One region of the Kitasatospora sp. NPDC058032 genome, then DNA from elsewhere that is predicted to be linked to it. Evidence: riboswitches for the same ligand, from Rfam matches in the RefSeq annotation. Region 1 holds a riboswitch; the other holds the start of a gene.

Region 1 (8,351 bases):
CAGCTCCGGCTCCCGTACCGCGAGCGGGTTGAACTCGATCGGCCAGAGCCGCAGCCGGCGGCTTCCGGCGAGCCGCGGCGGAGCGTCCGCCCGGGCGTGCGGGCGGGCCTCCGTCGGCCACAGGACCACCGCGTCCTCCCCGTCGGGCCGCCCGCCGAGGGCGAGCAGCCGGCCGTCCGGCGACAGGTCGGCCAGGCTCAGGTACCCCGGCGCCGAGCCGACCGGCCGGGCCTCGCCGGCGGGCGGTCCGACGTAGCAGTGCGAGACGCCGTCGACGCCGACGGCCACCGCGGCGAGCGCGCCCGTCCGGTCGAAGGCCACGCCGTACGGCCGCCCGCGGGGCACACCGTGCAGCGCCTCACCGCCCGGCTCACCGCCCGGCTCACCGCCCGCGAACGGCTCGCGGCGCCACCGCCCCTCCCCCGCCGCATCGGCGTCGAACCACCAGATGGCGCCGCCGTCCGGCTCGATCTCGCTCAGGTGGACGCCCCCCGGCCGGTCGGTGACCACCCGGCGCCGCCCCGTGCCCAGGTCCCAGGCCACCGCCTGCCAGCAGTCGTCGACGAGCCGGGTCTCGACCGCGCGGCCGGCCGCCAGCGCGGCGAAGCCGGGGGACTGGAACGCCTGTGTCACTGGCCCGGCCCTTTCCGGCTCGATGATGGGAACAGGCTGCGCCGAACATCTCGAGGGCCAGTGAACTGGCGTGAAGAAAAGGACACTTGCGGAAGGTCGCGGTCACTCTAGGGGGATGTCGTGCCCACGACCAGACCTTTCGCACGGTTGGCCGAAAGACGGTTGACGTGAACACCGGGGGGCAGCGGACGCCGACGCGGCCGTTGACACGGCGTCGACGCGTCGTGGACATGCCGCTTCCAGACTGGCCGGGACAGCACATCCCCCAGCAGAGGAAGGAAGGGGACACCCATGCGCATGCGCGGTCTCCTCGCGGCAGTCGTGGTCTCGGTGGCAGCCGCCGGCCTGGTCGCACCGGTCTCGTCCGCCGCACCGGCCAAGAGCGCCGGGCCGATCGAACGGGTCGGCGGCGGCACCCACGTCCTGATCAACCCGGCGAACGCCGCCACCACCACCTGGACACCCGAGACGCGGAGCTCCCTCGACGGCCGGCCACTGAAGATCCACGCGACCGAACCCGCCGTCGCCCCGATGTCCGGCGCGCCCTCGCTCGCCAAGGCCAGCGTCTGGGTCACCACCGGGCGCCTGCTCACCGGCGGCGGAGTGTGCACCGCCAACGTCGTCTCCAGCGCCAACCGCGACGTCATCGCCACCGCCCGGCACTGCGTCGAGGGCGGCAGCGACTTCAAGTTCGCGCCCGGCTACGACGCGGGCAACGCCCCCTACGGCTGGTGGTCCTGGCGGTCGGCCGGCTGGGTGGACGCTCCCGCCCCGCAGGGCGACATCGCCTTCATCGTGCTGAACACCCTCAACGGCCGGCACATCGCGGACGTCGTCGGGGCCACCGGCATCGGCTTCAACCAGCCCATCAACAACTACGCGCACATCATCGGCATCCCCGGGAAGACCCCGGCCGCCCAGGAGCACATGCTCTGGTGCGGCGGCCAGCCGGTGGCCGGCCCCGAGCAGCCGTCCACCGCGCTGATCGACAACTGCAACGGCCTGAGCGGAGGTTCCAGCGGCGGACCGTTCTTCGTGAACTACGACCAGACCGACGGTTCGGCCGTGCAGACCGGCGACTTCGTGACGGGCTACAGCTGGCAGGGCAAGTGGTGGGCGGTGAACTCCTACTACCGCGACGACGCCTACAACGTCTTCAACGGGGCGCAGCACGCCTGATCGCCCCCCGGCACCGACCGCACGCGCGGTGCCACCCCCGCCGCCGGGCCCCACCGACCCGGCGGCGCGGGCGCGTTCCGCCGCCGAACCCGACGGCGGCGGCCGGCACCTCCCCGCACGCCAAGGCAAAGGTTCTACCAAGAACGCAAGTACGGCGCGGGCGAGGGTCTATGCTTTTCGAGGTTTGAAGAGGCACCTCGTTCGGTGAGGCGTCTTCACGGACACAGGCCACTGACCCGACGACGTCGAGAGACGCCCAGGTTCAGGACAGGTCTTCCCGGGTTAAGGGTTGATCCCAAGTGGCTTCCGGCCGGTGGGCCGGATTACGCCGTGGAGTGCCAAAGCTCTGACGAGTTGGGGTGAGCCGGCCGCTGTCGCGCGCCGGCGAACTCCTTGCCGCGTCGATGACACGCACCGTGAGGGTGCGTCCGGCCGGGAGGAGGCGAGAGACATGGATTGCAGTAGTCCGGGCCACAGTCGCCCCTGCACCCGCCTGCCCTCGTTCACCTCCGGCACGCGGTAACCGTTCTCCCCGCACACGATTCCGGCGCCGCACCGCACGCCGCCGCCTCGGCTCCGCCATGCCCTCATCGGCTCCCGGGCCGTCGCGGCGCGTCGCGGCGCGCCCGCCCTCGGGGGGACCTGCTGCCGCGCGCCCCCTGACCTCCCCCGCTTCCGGGGGCCGGGAGGCCCGTCATGACCGCCGCCAACGCCACACCGATGATCGTCCCGACCGTCGACTTCCTCCTCCGCCTCGCCACCGGCGTCGCCTGCGGCGCGCTGATCGGCGTCGAACGCCAATGGCGGGCCCGGATGGCCGGCCTGCGCACCAACGCCCTGGTCGCCGCCGGCGCCACCCTGTTCGTCCTCTACAGCGAGGCCGTCGGCGACCCCGGCAGCCCCACCAGGGTCGCCTCCTACGTCGTCTCCGGCATCGGCTTCCTCGGCGGTGGCGTCATCCTGCGCGACGGCGCCGGCGTCCGCGGTCTCAACACCGCCGCCACGCTGTGGTGTTCGGCCGCCGTCGGGGTGCTCGCCGGCTCCGGCAAGCTGGAGCTCGCCGCCCTCGGCACCCTGACCGTGCTCGCCGTCCACCTGGTCCTGCGCCCGGCCGGCCGGCTGCTCGACCGTGCCCCGCAGTCCGGCAGCGACCCCGACTCCGCCACCCGCGCCACCATCCACCTGGCCTGCGACCGCAAGTCCGAGACCCACATCCGCGCCCTGCTCCTGCAGGCCCTCGCCGCCTCCGGCCTCGCGCCCACCGGCCTGCGGGCCCGCCGCACCGACAGCGGCGAGATCACCAGCCTGCGCGCCACCGTCGCCATCACCGGACAGGTCGCCCCGGCGCTCGAACAGGTCGTCACCCGGCTCTCGCTGGAACCGGGCGTGCGCGACCTGCACTGGCACCTGGAGGACGAGCACGACCGCACCGAGCAGTCCGCACTCGCCTGAGGACAGCACCGCACCACCGGCACCACCCGAACCACAGCAGATCAGACGTCAGAAGGAGGCCGTCCCCATGACCGTAGTCGCACGCCCCCGCCGGACGGGCAGAGGCATCGCCATCACCGGAGTCCTGGCAGTCCTGGCCCTCGAGGCCGTCGCCCTGGGCACCGCTCCCACCGGCCTGCGATCCGTGATCGGCGGCGTCCTGTTCGGTTCCTCCGTCACCGGCCTCGTCCTCGCCCTCCTCCTGGCCCGCACCGGCAGCCGCACCACGCGGACCAGTCCCGCCGCTCCCGCGGGCGACAACCGGCAGTTCAGCGCACGGAGGTTCTCGGCATGACGTTCCCCAAGCCGTTCCCCGCGGCCCCGGCCCGGACCTCGCTGCCGTCCCGCGTGGCCGGCCGGCTGTCCCGGATGACCTGGGTGGACGTGGTCGTCGCCGCCGCCGTCCTGGTCCTGCTCTACCTCGCGCTGCGGGTCGGACAGGGCACCACGGTCCGCTTCTCCACCGGCCGCGGCGCCGATGTCGACACCACCCCCGCCCGGCTCCCCTACGACGCCGCGCGCTCGCTGCTGCGGATGTTCGCCGCCCTCGCCGCCTCGGTCGTCTTCACCTTCGGCTACGCCTACGCCGCCGCCAAGAGCCGCCGTCTGGAGCGCATCCTCATCCCGGCACTGGACATCCTCCAGTCCGTCCCCGTACTGGCCTTCCTCACCGTGGCGGTCACCGGCTTCCTCGCGCTGTTCCCCGGCTCCGTGCTCGGCCTCGAATGCGCGGCGGTCTTCGCGATCTTCACCTCCCAGGCGTGGAACATGACCTTCGGCTTCTACGCCGCCCTCACCTCGCTGCCGCGCGAACTCGACGAGCTGTCCCGCTCCTTCCGCTTCACCAGGTGGATGCGCTTCTGGAAGGTCGAGGTGCCCTCCGGCATGATCGGCCTGGTCTGGAACGGCATGATGAGCTTCGGCGGCGGCTGGTTCTTCCTCGTCGCCTCCGAGGCGATCAGCGTCAACAACCAGACGTACGCCCTGCCCGGCGTCGGCTCCTACGCGGGCGCCGCCATCGCCGCCGGCGACCTCGGCAAGGTCGGCTGGGCGATCGTCACCATGGCCGTCATGGTGATCGGCGTGAACTTCCTGTTCTGGCGCCCGCTCACCGCCTGGGCGGAGAAGTTCAAGAACGAGCAGTCCGAGGCCACCGAGGTCCAGCGCTCCGTCGTCCTGGACTTCCTGCGCCGCTCCCACTGGCCCGAGCTGCTCGGCCGCCTGTTCCGCCCGGCCGCCCTGGCACTGTCCCGCGCCGGACGGCTGCTGGGCACCGACGACCGCCCGCTCGCCGTCGGCACCGGCCGCCGGCGTGCCGGCGACCTCGCCTTCGCCGTCGTCGCCGGGGGCCTGATCCTCTGGGGCCTGATCGACCTGGGCCGCTACCTGGACGACCGCACCGGCCTCGGCGTGTTCGGCGAGCCGCTGCTGCTCGGGCTGGCCACCCTGGCCCGCGTCGTCGTCCTGGTGGCGGTGGCCTCCCTGGTCTGGGTGCCGATCGGCGTGAAGATCGGCTTCTCGCCGAGGCTCACCCGCATCGCCCAGCCCGTCGTCCAGGTGCTGGCCAGCTTCCCCGCCAACTTCCTGTTCCCCCTGGTCGTCTGGTTCCTCCTCAGGACCGGCCTGTCGATCGACGTCGGCGGCATCGTGCTGATGGCCCTCGGCGCCCAGTGGTACATCCTGTTCAACACCATCGCCGGCGCCATGGCCATCCCCACCGACCTGCGCGAGGCCATGGACGACCTCGGCGTGCGCGGCCGGCAGCGCTGGCGCCGCCTGATCGTGCCCGGGATCTTCCCCGCCTACGTCACCGGCGGCCTCACCGCCTCCGGCGGCGCCTGGAACGCCTCCATCGTCGCCGAGGTGGTCACCTTCGGCAGCACCACCCTCACCGCGACCGGCCTCGGCGCCTACATCGCCCGGGCCACCGAACGCGGCGACCGGCCGCACCTGCTCGCCGGGGTCGCGGTGATGAGCCTGTACGTCGTCCTCCTCAACCGGCTGGTCTGGCGCCGCCTGCACCGGCTCGCCGAGACCCGCTACTCCCTCTGACCACGCACGCGCCGCCCCACCCGCACCACGACGCACGGAGATCCGCCATGAGCTTCAAGAGCCTGCGCGACCTGCTCGCCCCCCGCACCGCCACCCGCGCTCCCCTGACCACCGTCCCCGCCGCCGCACCCGCCGCACCGTCCGCACCCGCCGCCCGCCCGGCGGACGGCGAGGTGCTGCTGGAGACCGCCGGCCTGACCAAGGCCTACGCCGGCGCGGACGGTGAACTGCCCGTCCTGTCGGGCATCGACCTGAAGGTGCGGGCCGGCGAGATCGTCGCGCTGCTCGGCAAGTCCGGCTCCGGCAAGTCCACCCTGCTGCGCTGCCTGGCCGGCCTCATTCCGCCCAGCTCCGGCACCGTCCGCTACCGCGGCACCCCGCTCACCGGCGCCAACCCGGGCACCGCCATGGTCTTCCAGACCTTCGCCCTGCTGCCCTGGCTCACCGTCCAGCAGAACGTCGAACTCGGCCTGGAGGCGCGCGGGGTGGCGCCGAAGGAGCGCGCCGGGGCGGCGGTGCGGGCCATCGACCTGATCGGCCTGGACGGCTTCGAGTCCGCCTACCCCAAGGAGCTCTCCGGCGGGATGCGCCAGCGGGTCGGCTTCGCCCGGGCGCTGGTCGTCGAGCCGGACGTGCTGATGATGGACGAGCCGTTCTCGGCGCTGGACGTCCTCACCGCCGAGAACCTGCGCGGCGAGCTGATGGAGCTGTGGGAGTCCGGCCAGTTCCCCACCCGCGCCGTCGTCCTGGTCACCCACAACATCGAGGAGGCGGTGCTGATGGCCGACCGGATCGTCGTCCTCGGCGCCCGCCCGTACGGCACCATCCGGGAGACCGTCGAGATCACCCTGGACCGGCCCCGCGACCGCGACTCCGCCGCCTTCGACGAACTGGTCGACCGCGTCTACCGCATCATGACCGGCCGCCCCAAGGAGACCCGCCTGCCCGGCCGCGCCGACGCCGTGCAGCCCGACCGGCGCACCGTCGCCAACACCCCGCTGCCCGGCGCCACGGTCGACGGCCTCTCCGGCCTCGCCGGGATGATCGCGCACCGCGGCGGACGCTGCGACCTCGCCGGCCTCGCCGACGAACTCGCGCTGGACATCGACGACATGCTCCCCCAGGTCGACGCCCTCGACCTGCTCGGCTTCGCCGAGATCAGCGGCAACGACCTCGTCCTCACCGACACCGGCGCCGCCTTCGCCGACGCCGACGTCCAGGAGTCCAAGACCGTCTTCGCCGCGGCCGCCCTCGACGTCCCGCTGGTCAAGCTGATCGCCAACAGCCTGCGCGGCAACCCCGGTACCGTCGTCCGCGCGGGGTTCTTCCGCGACCTGCTCGCCCACCACTACACCAGCGAACAGGTCGACCGGCAGCTGGAGACCGCCACCGACTGGGGCCGCTACGCCGAGCTGTTCGGCTACGACGCGGCGCCGCAGGAGTACCGGCTCGACGAAGGCGCCGAACTCCCCCGCTGACGCGCACACCCGGCCGGACGGTTCGTCCGGCCCCGCTCAGCCCACCCGGCCGGTGGCCGGGCGCCGCCGCCCCACCAGGGCGGCCCGGGCAGGCCGCGTCTCCGCCACCGAGGCGACCGCGGCCTCCCCACCGGCGCCGCCGTACCCTCCGTCCCCGCGCTCCGGCATCCCGGTGGCGACCAGCGCCGCTTCCGTCAGCAGCCCCCGCACGTCCGCCGCCCGGTAGAAGATCCGCGTCCCCTCCCGTCGCGACACCACCAGCCCGGCCGCCCGCAGCCTCGACAGGTGCTGCGAGGTGGCCGCCACATGCGCGCCCAGGAGCTGCGCCAACTCGCTCACCGGCAGCTCCCGCCGGCTCAGCGCCCACAGCAGCCGGTAGCGCGACGGGTCGGCCAGCGCCTTCAGCACCGCCACCGCCCGCTCCGCCGCCTCCGTATCCCAGGCCTCTCCTTGCGCATCCATGCAAGGATCGTACCGGGCGCACAACCGCCGCACCCGGGCCGCCGTCCCCCGGCCGCCGCACCCCGCCGTGCGCCGTCGTCGCCTGCGGCCGGCACACCCGGACGGCCGGGCGGAATGGCCAAATCGTCAGCCGGTGGCACGAGTTGGCTGATTTGATGGGAGCACACAGCCGGCGGTTCCTGGGGGGCGCGATGGTGCGGGCGGATGGCCGGGAGAGTGAGCGGGTTCGGCTGCGGCCGTCGGGGAAGTACCGCCGCCGGCGGGCGGCGACCGCGGTGTTCGCCGCCACCGCGCTGCTCGCGTGCGCGCTGGAGTTGCTCGGCGGGGAACCGGGGCGGCCGCTGCCGACGGTGGTCGACGTCGTGGCGACCGCGGTGTGGACGGTGGTCCTGATCCGGCAGGCGACCCTGGCGGTGGCGCCCCCGACGGTGGTGGTCGATCCCGGCTACCTCGAACTCCGCGGCGGCCTGCGGAAGGTCAGGCTGCCGTGGGACGCGATCGCCGGTCTGTGCGTGCTGCCGGTCCGGGGATCCGCGGCCGTCTACGAGGCCCCGTTCTACCGGGGCTCCCTGCTGGTGCGCACCTCGGAGGGCAGCCCGACGGCGCTGCCGGGGCGCGGTTCGCCGCGCTGGTCGGCGTCGTGGCAGGGCATCCTCGTCGACCTGGCCCCGCTGGCGGTTCCCCTGCAACGCCTCGACGAGGTGTTCACACCGTGGGCGTCCGACCGCTGGGGCGGAACGACCCGGCTGCCGGACGGTCCCGGCGGGGCCGCGGTGTTCGCGGCCGGCGCGCTGCTGTCCCGGCCCGCCCGCATACTGCTGCGGCTGCAGGGGATCCTGCTGCTGGTGGCCGTGGCGGCTTCGCTCCTCGTCCTGCGCTCCCTCGACACGCCCGTCCTGGGGCAGCCGGTCCTGGCGGCCGTCGCCCTGGTCCTGCTCGGGTCGGTGGGTGTGCGGCGGCTGGTCCTGGGCCTGTCCCGGCCCTGCGAGCTGCGGGTGGAGAGCCGGGCCGTCGTGGTGCGCGTCGGCGGCCGGGAGCGGGCCCTGCCGTGGCCCG
Region 2 (8,351 bases), on a different contig from region 1:
TGCCCGCCCCGTTGGGACCGAGCACGACGAGCCGGCTGCCCCGCTCGACGGCGAGGTCGAGCCCGTCGAGCACGGTGCGCCCGCCGTACGACTTGGTGAGGCCGACCGCGCCGAGCGGCATCCGCCCGCAGGGCGCCGGCTCGGGCAGCCGGATGCGGGCGGTGCGCTCGGCCTGGCGGACGGGTTCGAGGGCGGCGAGCATCCGGTCGGCCCGGCGGGCCATCGAGCGGGCGGTGACGGCGGTCGCCACGTTGGCCCGCATCCGGTCGGCCTGGGCGTGCAGGGCGGCGGCCTTGCGTTCGGCGTTGGCCCGCTCGCGGGAGCGGCGGCGCTCGTCGGCCGCGCGCTGTGCCAGGTAGGCGGCCCAGCCGGTGTTGTGGACGTCGACCGTGGCGCGCTGCGGGTCGAGGTGGAACACCCGGTTGACGGTGCCGGCCAGCAGCGGCACGTCGTGGCTGATCAGCACCAGGCCGCCGGGGTAGCCGGCCAGGTAGCCGCGCAGCCAGGCGACGGCGTCCGCGTCGAGGTGGTTGGTGGGCTCGTCGAGCAGCAGGGTGGCGTGGTCGGCGAAGAGCATCCGGGCCAGCTCGACCCGGCGCCGCTGGCCGCCGGAGAGCGCGCCGAGCGGGCTGTCCAGCAGCCGGTCGGGCAGGCCGAGGCCGGCCGCGACCCGCGCGGCCTCGGCCTCCGCCGGGTAGCCGCCACGGGCCTGGAACTCGGCCTCGGCCCGGGTGTAGGCGGTCATCGCGCGGCGTTGCGCGCGCTCGTCGCCGGCCGTGGCCATGGCCCTCTCGGCGGCGCGCAGTTCCCGGACGGCGGTGTCCAGGCCGCGGGCGGACAGGATCCGCCCGGTGACGGTCACGGCCGGGTCACCGGTACGGGAGTCCTGCGCCAGGTAGCCGACCGGTCCGGTGCGGGTGACGGTGCCGGCGGCGGGGCGCAGCTGCCCGGCGAGGGTGGCGAGCAGGGTGGTCTTGCCGGCGCCGTTGCGGCCGACCAGGCCGATGCGGTCGCCGGGGGCGATGTGGAGGGTGAGGTCGGACAGCAGCAGGCGGGCGGCGACGCGCACGTCGACACCACGGGTGGTGATCAAGGGGATGACGCTCCGTAACAGCTAGCGGACACGCGGGTGGCGTGGAGGCGGGTCCGTCAGCTAGGAGATGCGGGGCGTCGACATGGCGCCGAGGTTAACCCGCGGCGCCCGGCGGGCGCATCCCGATTTACCGGGGGACCGACATTCCGGAAAGTCCTTGCCCGGGCATGTCCGTGACATGTTCGATGTGCCCATGGGGCGTAGCGAGCTCGTTCTGATGACCGATCACAGCTCGACCGAAGGCAGCCGGGAGGCGTTGGCGGCCGCCGTTCGGCGGCTCACCGGACGGGCACCGGTGCTGCTCGACGCGCGGCACTTCATGACCGGCGGACCGGACGGGCCGGCCGGCGGCGGCCGGGTGCGCGGCACCGGCGACGGCGTCGCCCTGGAGGTTCCCGCCGAGGGCCTCGCGGTGACCGCCCGGTCGGTGATCCTCTACGAGATACCGCCGCACCGGCGCCCGGAGCTCGTCGACTGCCAGCGGATCCTGCGCGAGCACGGCGTCCGCTCGCTCGGCACCGCCGCCGACGGATGGCGGACGGCGAGCGACAAGCGGCTCACCGTCGAGAGCTTCGCCCGCGACGGCGTGCGCCAGATGCCCACCGTCACGCTCTCCCGGCCCACCGCCGCCGAGGCCGCCGAGGTGTTCGACCGGCTCGGCGGCGACGTCTGGGCCCGCCCGACCGTCGGTATGAGCGGGCAGGACGTCTTCCACGTCACCACCCACGCCCAGCTCGCCGAGGCGGCCGAGTGCTACGCGCAGGTCGGCAGCGACTGGCTGCTCGCCCGGGACGCCCGCAACTTCACCGCCGACGGCCGCCGCCACCAGTACCGGGTGACCGTGCTCGGCGGGCGGGCACTGCGCGCCGTCGAACACGTGCAGGACGACCCGGACGAGCCGTGCAACCTCGCCCGGGGCGCCGTCTCCACCCCGCTGCCGCTGGCGGAGCTGCCCGCCGGGCTGGCGGAGCTGGCGGTGGCGGCCACCGGGTCGGTCGGGCTGCCGTTCGCGGCCGTCGACCTCGCGGCGGAGAGCGGCGGCGTGGTCTTCGAGGTCAACGTCCACCCCGCGTTCGGCTCGCCCGGCGCGCTGGAGGCGGTCGCCGTGCCGTACGTGGCGGCCCACCTCGGGTCCTCCCACTGACCCCGGAGCCGCCCCCCGAAGCCGCTCCCGATCCGGCTCCGGCCCGACCCCCGGTCCACCCGAGGAACGTGACGCGGCGTCGGAGAACCGCGCGCAGCGGTGCCCGCCGCCGCTGCGCGCCCCTGCCGGGTCACCGCAGGACCCCCGGTCGAAGGACCCCTTTCGGGGGTACTAGACTCGGGGAGGTTGTGAAGGCACCTCGTTCGGTGAGGCGTCGCCATGGACACAGGCCACTGACCCCACGACGTCGAGAGACGCCCAGGGTCAGGACAGGTCTCCCCGGCCTAAGGGGTGACCCCAAGTGGCTGCACCCCGGAATCCCGGGGCGCTACGCCGTGGCGTGCCAAAGCTCTGACGAGATTCAGGGGTGCCCGCCCGTCGTCGCGGCGCCCGTGTGCGCCCGCTCGGCGGTGTGGAGCCTCCTGGTGGCCCGGTAACGGCGACCCCGCGCGGGCGCCCCGACGGCGAGGAGGTGAGAGCAGTGGAGTGCGGTAGTCCGGGTCGAAGTCGGCCCCGCCCCAGGACGTCCCCCACTCTTCCTGGCACCCGGCACCCCTCCTCCCGTACCGCTCCCGACCCCCGCCGCACCGCCCGCCGCTGACCCCGGCGCGGACGCGCGCGGCCCGGGCGCGGTGCGTGGTGGAGGACGGCCGGGCGCCTCCCGCCCGCCCCGCATCCCGCGACGTGCCACGTCCCCGGGTGCGGCGGCCCCCGAACCGCGGAGGTACCCCGTCATGTCCGACTGGCGTGTGCGCGCTGTGCGCGCGAGCAAGCGTCCCTTCACCCGTCCCGTCACCCCGGCCGGCGGCGCGCCCGCCCAGCCCGCCCCCGAGCACTCCATGGACCCGCGCCCGGACCAGCCGGTCGAGCACGTGAGCCTGGAGCGCTCCGTCGTCGACGCGGCCGTCTACCGCGACGGCCACCGGGTGCAGTCGGCCGCCAACCTGGCCGACGTCTACCGCGAACTGCCCGGCAAGCCCGGCACGATGGCCTGGATCGGGCTCTACCGCCCCGCCGAGGCCCAGCTGCTGGAGGCCGCCGAGCGGTTCAACCTGCACGAACTGGCCGTCGAGGACGCCATCGTCGCCCACCAGCGCCCCAAGCTGGAGCGCTACGGCGACACCCTCTTCGTGGTCCTGCGCGCCGCCCGCTACCTGGACGACGTGGAGGAGGTCGACTTCGGCGAGATCCACCTCTTCGTCGGCCCCGACTTCGTCCTCACCGTCCGCCACTCCCAGGCCCCCGACCTCTCCGCCGTCCGCCGCCGCGTGGAGGCCGACCCCGAACTGCTGGCCCTCGGCCCCGAGGCCGTCCTGTACGCCGTGCTCGACGCCGTCGTCGACGGCTACGCCCCGGTCATCGCCGGCCTCCAGCACGACATCGACGAGATCGAGACCGAGGTCTTCGGCGGCGACCCGCAGGTGTCCCGGCGCATCTACGAACTCTCCCGCGAGGTCATCGAGTTCCAGCGCGCCACCCGCCCGCTGCTGGAGATCATGAAGAGCCTGGAGGCCGGCTTCGGCAAGTACGGCACCGACGAGGAGCTCCAGCGCTACCTGCGCGACGTCGCCGACCACGCCACCTACGCCGCCGAGCGCGTCGACGGCTTCCGCCAGATGCTGCAGAACATCCTCACCGTCAACGCCACCCTGGTCTCCCAGCGGCAGAACGAGGAGATGAAGCAGCTCGCCGAGGCCGGCCACGCCCAGAACGACGAGATCAAGAAGATCTCCTCCTGGGCGGCCATCCTCTTCGCCCCGACCCTGATCGGCACCGTCTACGGCATGAACTTCGACGAGATGCCGGAACTCCACTGGGCCTTCGGCTATCCCTTCGCCATCGCGCTGATGGCCCTCGTCTGCACCAGCCTCTACTTGATCTTCAAGCGCCGCAACTGGCTGTAGACGGCGAGTCTGTCTCGCCGATCAACAGCACACCAGCAAACGACGTGCGCGGTCGACTCCAGTCCGTGGGGAGAGCGAACGGCGGCGGCTGGGTACCCGACGGGGCCATGAGTTGTCGGCCCCTGCTTGAGCAGCCATGGCATCGGGACCCGGACCGCAGAGGTCCGGGTCCCGATCGGGCAGTTCCACTACTCGGTGCTCTGCACCAGATCCCGGGCCTTGTCCGCCCATTCCCCCATGCAGCTGACGGCAGAGGTCATCTGCTTCACCGCGGCGGAGATGTCCCTCACCGGCTTGCGGAGGTGTCGGCTCAAACGAACCAGGCCCTCCGCAGACGTGCCGAGAGAACCGATCTGTGACAGTCCTGTCTGAGCGGACTCGTCCAGTGCGATGAGCTGTTCCAGGAATTCGTTCGTTCCTGCGTCCCGTTCGCTGGGCGGCGTCACTTCGACGAGGCCGAGCGCGGCTCTCATGCCGCTGTCCATGACGGCCATCTGCTCCGCGAAGGCCCCTGCGGTGGCGTTCATTTCCCCGGCTGGTGCGCTGAGCAACTCCGCGTAGCGGATCACAGCGGCAAGCCGTGCGCTCGCCGGGGCGTTCGACTGGGTGAGATCGGTGATCTCGACGTTGCTCTGTTCGGTCAGCGTCCCGATGGTCTCGATCGTCTTTGTGATCGTGCTCAGGTGAGCGGCCATCGCCTCGAGCCCGTCTTCGATCGCGGCGAAGTCGTCGAGCAGGCCCGGCAGGTTCTCGTCGGTTTCGTCCTCCAGATCCGGGCTCTGCTGGGATGGCAACTGCCCGTCGGAGGTCTCGAGTGCCCGCACCACCCGTGCCGGGGTGAGGAGTTCGAAGCCGTCCCGAATCCCTACTTCGAGGGCGCTCTCGATCTCGCGCCGCGCACCGGCCAAGTGGCTGCGCGCCCGTTGATAGCGGATCGTCCTGATCGAGGCGATGTCGAAGGGCAACTGCCCCGCCTCACCGATGTGGATCGTCGGCTTGCCGATGATGTGACGTAATCCCAGCTCGTACATCACGTTGGGGTTGCCGCCGCTGACGTCGGCGATGACGAGGTCGGAATCGATGACGTGCCGGCAGATCTGTTCGTTGATGTCACCCGCCTGTGCGATGCCATCCGCACGCACAGCGGTGATGTCGTACTTCTCGCAGGCAGGGGCGATGACCTGTTCGAAGATCCCGAGGTGGTGCTCGTATGCCTCACGCTCGGGGGTGCCATGGGGGGCGTAGCGATCGCCGATCGGCCCGACGACGAAACACATACGGGGCCGGTCGGACTCGCGCCGGAGAGCTTGCGACGCGCTCATGTGAGGTCCTCCGTTGTCTGAGGGTGGGTGTTGTCGAGTAGGGCGGCGTGTCTAGCGCCGGCTTCGAGGTCGGCGGCGTACACCGGTCGCTCCTCGATGCCGAGGGAACGCAGTAGGTGCGCGGTCGGGATGCGGTAGTTCCTGCCGACACGCAGTACGGGGCACGGGAAGCTACCGAAGCGGATCAGTTTGTACGCTGTACCGGGACAGACCCCGAAGGCCCGGGCGGCGGTACGCAGGTCCACGCTCAGGGGTAGGTCGAAGGCCTCTGCGAAGCCCAGGGGCGGGCCGGACCGGGCGCTCATCGTCGGGCTCGCGCAGGGTGCAGCACCAAGGTGCCGATGAGGTCGGCCTCGTCGTGACGGCGGGCCCGAAACACGATGTCGGGCAGGCCCACGCAGTATGCGAGAGCCCCGACCCGCTCCCCTTCGCGCCGAGTGGGCGACTCCGCGAAGCGAATGGTCGCCGCCAACCCGTCACGCCGTGGCGGGGGAGTGAGATGGAGTTCCCATCTGTCGGCCGGCTGCCATGGTTGATCCTGGGCCACCGTGACGTTGCGGGATTCGGCAAAACGGGCGATGTCGATGACGGGTACCTCCCTCCTGACGCGGTTGGCAAATGCCCACATCTGATTCACCGCCTCCTTGATCATCTGACCACCCGCGTCCGGGTCATCCGGCTCGCTGGTGTCAATAGCCGCGAGTAGGGCCAGTACGGCCTCGGCCTCAAGGTCGGCGCGTTCGACTCTTGACTGGCGTAGGATCCGGTGCAGATTGCGGTAGAGGCCGGGGACCGCCAGCCAGACGACGACCAGGCGTCCGGTGCCGACTCCCCCGCGAGGCTCTTGCCGGGCATCCGCGACTACCTGCCGCCAGATTGCCGTCCCCAGACGTTCGTTGCGTGTCGGCCCGTACAGGGCGTTCCGGCACTCGTCCAGGGACAGTCGTACCGGTCGGTCGCCCACATTGATCGTGAGGGGCCGCCGTGGACCGCCGGGTGTCCGGAGAAGGGCTTGCCCGATCTGGGCGAACGCGCCGCCCGGGTCATTCGTGGTCATTGTTTCTCCTCTCCGACCTCAAGAGGGCGACGTGCGACATGGCTACGGCGGCTCGCTCGCAGGTGCGCCGAAGGGCAGCCAGCGCCGACTGCAAAGCCGCATGGCTCCTCATCGAGATCGGGCTCACCGCCTCGGACTGGAACCGGGACGGTCCAACCGCGGCGGCGGGGGTGTGAAGATGGATGTCGCCGTACATGTTGTGGCCGACGTTCACCCCGATGTCGGCCCACTGGGTGCTGTCCGCTTCGGGGCGGAGTGCGGGCTCCTGCGGGGCGGTCACCAAGGTCGCCAGGGGTCGGCCGACGAGGGCGTCGCGGGCAGGCCGACACTCAGACCACCGCTGACGTCCCGGCCAACGGCGACGCCGTGGTGGACGTACTGGGAGAGGTTCTTCCGACACGTGGCGGGGGCGGTGGCTGACGGCAGTGGCGTAGCCATTCCATCGACGATCGGTCGCACGCGGTCGGGCCCGTAGCCCGGCACACGGATCCAGCCGTAGCCCTCGAACTCCTTGACCTGTACGTGGACGCGAACGTACTGTGCCGGGTCGAGACCGGGGTACCCGTACCGCACGACATCCTGGTACAGCCGGTCGGACACGATAAGGGCGAGATCGGCTGAGGTGAGGGCGGCCAGTACGGTCACCACCTGTGGAGCGTTCACGTAGCGTGCCACGGCCACCGGCGCGGGTCCGGCGTGGCCGAGGGCGGCGTCTGCCGCGATCCCGGCGTCGACGGCCAGTCGGAGCCTGATGCGCGGGACGGCCGGGCGGGTGTTGAGTGCGCTGAGGCCGGCCGCCAGATGGTTCACGAAGGGACCAAGAACCTCGGCTTCCGGTGCGGCATCGGGAAGGACGGAGAACTCCAGGTCGCCTTGCGGCTGGCGGGCCCAAGCCGCGCGGTCCAGTCCGGCCAGCGATGCAGCCTCGTCCAACACGCGGACCAGGTCGGCCTGAGCGGCCGACTGCGCCCGAGTGTCGAGACGGCTGTATTGCGACATGTCCGCCGCGATGCACAGTCGGCGGTGCGGGATGCCGTCCAGGGGGTGAGCGGAGGAAGTGTCGTTCATGGCAGCTGCCACCTTCCAGCGGTTGTTGGGTGCCGTGCACGCCAACTGTGCGGGAGGATCCGGCGCCGTCGAAGAAATCCGCATTAATGCGGATTTATTGTCATGTCTTCAGAGGCTCGGCACGGTGAGCCGGGCCACTTGGCACAGCCGAGGCAGATCTCGCACGTAGGTCTGCCGCTCGCCGGTATTGATGAGTCCGTCCCTGCGCAGCCGGGCCAGCGTCTTGTGCACGGTGTGGGTCTTGGACCCAATGAGGGCGGCGAACTCGGACTGGGAGAGGCTCACGTCGATGCGTACCGCGTTCCACTCCCGTCGGCCGTGCGACACGGCCAGCTCGACGAGCACGCGGGCCAGCCGGACCAGGACGGGGTATCCGGCGAACTCCAGACGCCAGCGGTCGGACCGACGCAAACGGCCACAGAAGACATTCATCAGGGGCGCCAGTGCCTCAGGATTGGATTGGAGGAACGGCAGTAGTTCATGTCTCGGCACGACGGTGGCGACCACGTCACCGCAGGCGGTGACCGTTGCCGATCGCGGTTCGCGGTCGATCGCCGCAATCTCACCCACTACGTCTCCGGCGATCTTGATGTCCAAGAGTGACGCCCGGTCGCCGTCGAGCCGGGCAGTCACCTTCACCATTCCCTTGTGGATCACCAGCAGTTCGTGGGTGTGGTCGCCCTCGTTGATCAGTACGTCCCCCGCGGCGAAGGTGTGCCGACTTCCGAGCTGGGCGAAGGCTGCGTGTGCCCCAGGCGTCAGG

What was found. A riboswitch is a leader RNA that binds a small molecule or an ion and turns the genes downstream of it on or off. The one in region 1 is predicted to bind magnesium.
Region 2: linked by a shared signal. The riboswitch ahead of ACFVUH_RS25535 (magnesium and cobalt transport protein CorA) and the one ahead of ACFVUH_RS13585 (MgtC/SapB family protein) in region 1 are both predicted to bind magnesium.

Annotation. Positions count from the first base shown of each region.
Region 1 is NZ_JBHVRK010000006.1:391,296-399,646, reverse strand. It holds gene ACFVUH_RS13595 (alpha/beta hydrolase family protein) at 1-633, opposite strand, end outside; gene ACFVUH_RS13590 (trypsin-like serine peptidase) at 925-1,812, shown strand; M-box (ykoK) riboswitch at 2,002-2,178, shown strand; gene ACFVUH_RS13585 (MgtC/SapB family protein) at 2,509-3,264, shown strand; gene ACFVUH_RS13580 (hypothetical protein) at 3,332-3,598, shown strand; gene ACFVUH_RS13575 (ABC transporter permease) at 3,595-5,355, shown strand; gene ACFVUH_RS13570 (nitrate/sulfonate/bicarbonate ABC transporter ATP-binding protein) at 5,403-6,833, shown strand; gene ACFVUH_RS13565 (ArsR/SmtB family transcription factor) at 6,870-7,295, opposite strand; gene ACFVUH_RS13560 (right-handed parallel beta-helix repeat-containing protein) at 7,451-8,351, shown strand, end outside.
Region 2 is NZ_JBHVRK010000017.1:89,883-98,233, forward strand. It holds gene ACFVUH_RS25525 (ABC-F family ATP-binding cassette domain-containing protein) at 1-1,093, opposite strand, end outside; gene ACFVUH_RS25530 (RimK family alpha-L-glutamate ligase) at 1,311-2,237, shown strand; M-box (ykoK) riboswitch at 2,429-2,603, shown strand; gene ACFVUH_RS25535 (magnesium and cobalt transport protein CorA) at 2,972-4,141, shown strand; gene ACFVUH_RS25540 (hypothetical protein) at 4,330-5,463, opposite strand; gene ACFVUH_RS25545 (helix-turn-helix domain-containing protein) at 5,460-5,768, opposite strand; gene ACFVUH_RS25550 (hypothetical protein) at 5,765-6,520, opposite strand; gene ACFVUH_RS25555 (hypothetical protein) at 6,797-7,588, opposite strand; gene ACFVUH_RS25560 (Crp/Fnr family transcriptional regulator) at 7,697-8,351, opposite strand, start outside.